One region of the Erwinia magellanica genome, then DNA from elsewhere that is predicted to be linked to it. Evidence: predicted binding sites of a transcription regulator. Region 1 holds the regulator's gene; the other holds the start of a gene.
The links. The regulator CRP, encoded in region 1, controls carbon source genes, mostly activating them, when cyclic AMP is high. The targets are predictions, from matches to a motif close to ATGTGANNNNNNTCACAT.
Positions count from the first base shown of each region.

Region 2: the regulator CRP is predicted to act here: its motif matches at 1,871-1,888, upstream of AAH450_RS01275 (YfcZ/YiiS family protein).

Region 1 is NZ_JBCHVC010000004.1:50,743-54,129, forward strand. It holds gene AAH450_RS14755 (phosphoribulokinase) at 8-877, shown strand; gene AAH450_RS14760 (OsmC family protein) at 916-1,329, opposite strand; gene crp (cAMP-activated global transcriptional regulator CRP) at 1,638-2,270, shown strand; gene AAH450_RS14770 (YccS/YhfK family putative transporter) at 2,329-3,387, shown strand, end outside.
Region 2 is NZ_JBCHVC010000001.1:258,471-261,857, reverse strand. It holds gene fadI (acetyl-CoA C-acyltransferase FadI) at 1-1,311, opposite strand; gene fadJ (fatty acid oxidation complex subunit alpha FadJ) at 1-1, opposite strand, end outside; gene AAH450_RS01275 (YfcZ/YiiS family protein) at 1,469-1,765, opposite strand; gene fadL (long-chain fatty acid transporter FadL) at 2,140-3,387, shown strand, end outside.

The DNA of each region.
Region 1 (3,387 bases):
TATATGCATGTCAGCCAAACATCCGGTGATTGCCGTAACGGGATCCAGCGGGGCGGGAACCACCACCACCAGCCTGGCCTTCAGAAAGATTTTTCAGCAGCTTGGCCTGCATGCCGCCGAAGTGGAAGGGGACAGCTTTCACCGCTATACCCGCCCTGAAATGGATATGGCGATCCGCAAGGCGCGCGATATGGGCCGCCATATCAGCTATTTTGGCCCGGAAGCCAACGACTTTGCGCTGCTGGAACAAACTTTTACCGAGTATGGCCGCACCGGCAGCGGTAAATCCCGCAAGTATCTGCATACCTATGATGAAGCGGTGCCGTGGAATCAGGTGCCGGGCACCTTTACACCCTGGCAGCCGCTGCCCGAACCTACCGACGTGCTGTTTTATGAAGGGTTGCACGGTGGCGTGGTGACCCCACAGAATAACGTGGCTGCCCATGTCGATCTGCTGGTAGGCGTGGTGCCTATCGTTAACCTGGAGTGGATCCAGAAGCTGGTGCGTGACACCAGCGAACGCGGCCATTCGCGTGAAGCGGTAATGGATTCAGTGGTGCGCTCAATGGAGGATTACATTAACTTCATTACGCCGCAGTTTTCGCGCACACACATTAACTTCCAGCGTGTGCCGACGGTGGATACCTCCAATCCCTTTGCAGCCAGGGCTATCCCTTCGCTGGATGAAAGCTTTGTGGTGATCCACTTCCAGGCGCTGGAAGATATTGACTTCCCCTACCTGTTGTCGATGCTACAGGGATCCTTTATCTCGCATATCAATACGCTGGTGGTGCCGGGCGGGAAAATGGGGCTGGCAATGGAGCTGATTATGGGGCCGTTGGTTAAACGTCTGATTCAGGGCAAGAAAATTGAGTAACGCCCCGGTAAACAGACGTTACTCCCCTGCTCAGCGATCTACTTTTCCTGTAATTCGATCACTTCATAGCTGTGGGTCATATTAACCCCTTTACCCAGCATCAGCGCCACAGAGCAATACTTCTCTGCCGAAAGATCGACAGCGCGCGAGACGGCTTTGTCACTCAGCCCGACGCCGCTGATAATAAAGTGCAGATTAATATGGGTGAAGAGGCGGGGAGCCTCTTCGCGCCGCTCTGAGGTGAGCTTCACCTCGCAATCCTTTACGTTATGACGGCCCTTTTGCAGAATAGAGACCACGTCGATGGCGCTGCATCCACCCGCAGCCATCAGCACCATTTCCATAGGACTTGGCGCTTTATCCCCGGCGTTTCCATCCATCAATACCTGGTGTCCCGATGAGGATTCTCCCAAAAACGTTAACCCTTCAACCCACTTGACCCGAGCCTGCATAACAAGTTCCTCTAATTCATTTAGTTAACATCAGATTACGCTTTAGCCTGAAAAACGGCAATGTGGCAGTTTTCACACTATGCTGAAGCGAGACAACAGAAGACACTCACTGAAAGCTGTGCTACAAACAAAGCTGTAATATTTTCGTCAGTACTCTACAGGCACGACGAAACAAGACAACATAACGAGCCAGGCTTTTCACAGAGGCCCGAATACATTTCCTGATGGGAAACGCTTGATTATTTCAACGCCTGACAGGGAACTCTGCCCCTGTATTTAGGCACGATGACAACAGAGGATAACAGCGAATGGTTCTCGGCAAACCGCAAACAGACCCGACACTTGAATGGTTCCTGTCACATTGCCATATTCATAAGTATCCATCCAAGAGCACGCTGATTCATCAGGGTGAAAAGGCAGAAACCCTCTACTACATCGTCAAAGGCGCAGTAGCGGTGCTTATCAAGGATGAAGAAGGCAAAGAGATGATCCTCTCTTACCTCAACCAGGGTGACTTCATTGGCGAACTTGGCCTGTTTGAAGAAGGTCAGGAGCGTAGCGCGTGGGTACGTGCGAAAACAGCCTGTGAAGTGGCTGAAATCTCTTATAAAAAATTCCGTCAGCTTATTCAGGTCAACCCTGACATTCTGATGCGCCTCTCGGCACAGATGGCGAGTCGACTTCAGGTTACCTCAGAGAAAGTGGGCAATTTAGCTTTCCTTGATGTCACAGGTCGCATTGCGCAGACCCTGCTCAACCTGGCGAAGCAACCCGACGCCATGACCCACCCGGACGGGATGCAGATCAAAATCACCCGTCAGGAGATTGGGCAGATTGTTGGCTGCTCACGCGAAACCGTAGGCCGTATTCTGAAAATGCTGGAAGATCAGAACCTGATCTCAGCACATGGTAAAACCATCGTTGTCTACGGCACACGCTGATCGGCTCTGATCCACGGCGCAACAGCTCTTGTTGCGCCTTTTTATTTGGTACGGAGTGATGTGGCGTCGACTGATCTATCACCCTGAAGTGAACTACGCGCTGCGCCAGACGCTGGTGCTCTGCTTACCGGTGGCTGTCGGCTGGCTGCTGGGTGACCTGCAACGGGGCCTGCTTTTCTCTTTAGTGCCTGCCTGTTGCAACATCGCTGGTCTTGATACTCCTCACAAACGCTTCTTCAAACGCCTGATCATCGGCGGAAGCCTGTTCGCCTTCAGCAGCTTCCTGATCCAGTATCTGGGCGGACATGCGGTGCCTTTACCCGCTATTCTCTTCACCATGACGATGCTGCTGGGCATAACCGGTGAGATCAGCCCGCTGCATGGCCGACTGCTGCCCGGCTCGCTGATTGCCGCTATTTTCACCCTCAGCCTGGCTGGCCGGATGCCAATATGGGAACCGCCAATGCTCTACGTGCTGGGCACCATCTGGTATGGCCTTTTTAACTGGTTCTGGTTCTGGCTGTGGAAAGAGCAGCCGATGCGGGAGACGCTCAGCCTGCTCTACCGCGAGCTGGCGGGCTACTGCGAAGCCAAATATTCCCTGCTGACCCAGCTGACAGATCCTGAAAAGGCGCTGCCACCACTGCTGGCCCGGCAGCAGAAAGCTGTCGATCTGATCACTACCTGCTACCAGCAGATGCATATGCTCTCTGCCACCCGCTATAACCATCACAAACGCCTGACCAGAGCGTTCCAGGTGGCGCTGGATTTGCAGGAACATATTTCGGTCAGCCTGCATCAGCCCGAAGAGGTTCAGAAGCTGGTAGAGCAGAGCCATGCTGAAGCGGTGATCCGCTGGAATGCGCAAACCATCGCCGCCCGGCTTCGCGTACTGGCTGACGATATTCTTTATCACAAGCTGCCTGAACGCTTCACGATGGATAAGCAGCTACAGGCGCTGGAGAAGATCTCCCGCCAGCACCCGGACAATCCGGTGGGCACCTTTTGTTATTATCATTTCAGCCGTATCGCCAGGGTTTTACGTACCCAGCGGCCTCTGTATCAGCGGGATTTGATGGCTGACCGCCAGCGTCGTCTGCCCTTGTTACCCGCTATC
Region 2 (3,387 bases), on a different contig from region 1:
TTATTCCGCCTCCAGTACCATTGCTGCCCCTAAACCACCCGCTGCACAGGCGGTAACGAGCCCAAGACCGCCGCCGCGACGTCGCAACTCGTTCAGCGTCTGCGTGATCATTCTGGCTCCCGTGGCGGCAAAAGGATGCCCATAGGCGATAGAGCCGCCCAGCACGTTGAATTTCTCCTGATCTACCTCACCCAGCGCATGGGGACGGTTTAAAACCTCACGGGCGAAACGCTCGTCTGCAAATACCTTAAGATTCGCCAGCGTCTGGGCGGCAAAGGCCTCGTGCATATCAATCAGCGTCAGATCGCCAAGGGTGATCCCTGCCCTGTCCAGCGCTATTGGCGAAGCGTAGGAGGGGCCAAGCAGCATGTCCTGCCAGACGTCAGTGGCGGTAAAGGCGTAGCTGCGCAGATAGCCAAGCGGCACCAGCCCCAGCTCACGCGCGCGCGATTCCGTCATCAGCACCACGGCGGCGGCGCCATCTGTCAACGGCGTACTGTTGGCAGCCGTTACCGTGCCGTGCTGGCGATCAAAAGCGGGACGAAGGCGGGAGTACTCTTCCAGAGAGGAGTTAAGGCGGACGTTGTTGTCCTTTGCAAAGGGTTTAAGCCAGGGCGGCACAAAAGCGGTCATCACTTCCGCCTCCAGCCGCCCCTCTTCCCAGGCTCTGGCGGCGCGCTGATGTGAGCGGTGGGCCAGAGCATCCTGCTGTTCGCGGCTGATACCGTGGCTTTTCGCCATCTGCTCTGCGGTATCCCCCATACGTAAGCCGGTGGAGTATTCCGCCACGGCAGGTGGCACAGGCAGCAGGTCACGTGGGCGTAACTCGCTGAACAGTTTCATTTTTTGTGAAAAGGTTTTGGCTTTATTCAGGTCGACAAGAATACGGCCCAGCTTTTTACTTACGCCAATGGGCAACACGGAAGAGGAATCTGCGCCTCCGGCGATGCCTGCCTGAACAGTGCCAGCCAGCAGGCTTTCCGCTACGTTAGCTACCGCCTGAAAACTGGTGGCGCAGGCCCGGCTGACGCTGTAGGCATCGGTCTGCACGTTAAGCCCGCTTCCCAGCACAATCTCCCTGGCGATGTTCGGTGCTTCCGGCATCTGCACCACCTGGCCGAAAACCAGTTGCTCAATCACCTCCGGCGGCAGTTCGCTCCGCGCCATCAGTTCACTGACCACCATTCTGCCCAGCTCCACAGCAGGGACGCCATGTAAGGCTGTAGCCTGACGGGCAAACGGGGTACGGAGTCCGTGCGTAATCGCGATGCGTTCGCCCTGACGCGTCAGCAAAGGAAGTGCCTTGCTCATTCTGATCACCCTTGAAATCCAAACGGCATCATTGCCAAAGAGGTCTGACCTCTAAGGTTAACCAGATTTCTGCGTTCTGCACGGGAATTAAGAGAAAATTGCGAGAGGAAACACGCTTCGGGAACAATGAGCGGGCAACGCCCGCTCATGCCGGGGATTAACGCAGGCCGAGCTGGAAAATCATTGTTTCTGCCTGACAGCTGAAAGTGAAGTCAGCCTCAAGCAGTACGCCGCCGGCCTGTTCGCTGAAGCGGGCCTCAATAACGCAGGGATCGGACTCTACCTGACGCGCTTTTTCAGTCAGCGTCGCCAGCATCGCTTCCGCCTGCTGGCGGGTTTCATACAGCTGGCTCCAGCTGGCGGTGCAGTCGGTATTATCCATAATGGTGCCTACATCAACACAGCAGCAGGCGGCCGTTTCATTTGCACTGCATTTTTTCAGAGCATTGGTCATAAGGGATCTCCGGTTAGCCGCTAAAACGGCAGAAGTAAAATCACTGGGATCTATTTTACGCCTGCCGTGAAAGGTTGTCTGGCCGGGGCCACGGATAGCGCCGTTAAGTGACGAAAATCACAGTTAAAATTGATCTGAAACAAGTTAGACTGGCGATGCCCAATCCGGGTTCCCTGCTTTTTGCTATGCAGATCGCTTTTCTTGGATCATTTTAGAAATATTTATAAAACAATATTGCAACATGAGCACAGGTCAGACCTATACTGGGGCCACTGGTCTGATTTGTTCGCCGTCTGTCAGTCCCTACACTTTACAATCTCCTGTTACTTCATGTAACAGAGTTTAATAAAAACCAGATAAATGAGGTTGTGGTCATGAACCATAAAAACCTGTTTGCGAAATCTGCGCTTGCTGTTGCAGTGGCAATTGTTACGTCGAACGTTTATGCAGCCGGCTTTCAACTGAATGAATTCTCCACCATCGGGTTGGGCCGCGCTTATTCCGGCGAAGGCGCAATTGGTGATACCGCAGCCTCTGCCAGCCGCAACCCGGCCACAATGGCGCTGATGGATCGCCCGATGTTCTCCATCGGCGCGGTATTTATTGATCCTGATGTTAATATTGATGGTGACAGCCAGTCTGGCCAAAGCCTGAATGCCAATAATATTGCGCCGACGCAATGGGTACCGAATATTCATTATGTTCAGCCAATTAACGATCAATGGTGGCTTGGGGCTTCCGCCACTTCTAATTATGGTCTGGCAACCGAATTTAATGATGATTACGCAGCTGGCCCTTATGCCGGTAAAACCGATCTGCAAACCGTTAACTTTAATTTGAGTACCGCTTACCGTCTGAATCAGCATTTTAGTTTTGGCGTTGGTTTTGACGCGGTTTATGCGCGGGCGAAAATCGAACGTTATGCCGGAGAAACAGGCCCGGCTCTTGGTCTGCCAGCAGATACGCAGATTGCACACCTCAAGGGTGAAGAATGGGGCTACGGCTGGAACGCCGGTATCCTTTATGAAGTCGATGATAATAACCGCTTCGGCTTTACCTATCGTTCCGAAGTAAAAATCGATTTTGATGGCGATTATAAAAGCAGTATTCCTGCCGCATTTAACCCTATTAATCAGGCCGGCAATTTTGGCCTGCCTTACGGCACCAGCGGCAGCACCATTCCGGGTTCGTTGACCCTGAACCTGCCGGAAATGTGGGAGCTTTCGGGCTACCATAAAGTGGCACCGCAGTGGGCGGTGCACTACAGCCTGGCTTACACCAGCTGGAGCCAGTTCCAGGAGCTGAAAGCAACCGGTACCCAGGGACAGACGCTGTTCCAGAAAACCGAGGAGTATAAAGATGCCTACCGCATTGCTCTCGGAACCTCCTATTACTATGACGAAAACTGGACTTTCCGCACCGGTATCGCTTTTGACGACAGTCCGGTGCCTGCCGAGAACCGCTCTATCTCCATTCCGGACCAGGATCGTCTCTGGCTGAGCGCCGGTGCTTCCTATGCCTTTAACCAGGATGCGTCAGTGGATGTGGGCCTCTCCTGGATGCACGGCCAGCACGTCACGGTTGAAGAAGGCGGCTATACCTTTAACTCTACCGGTAAAGCC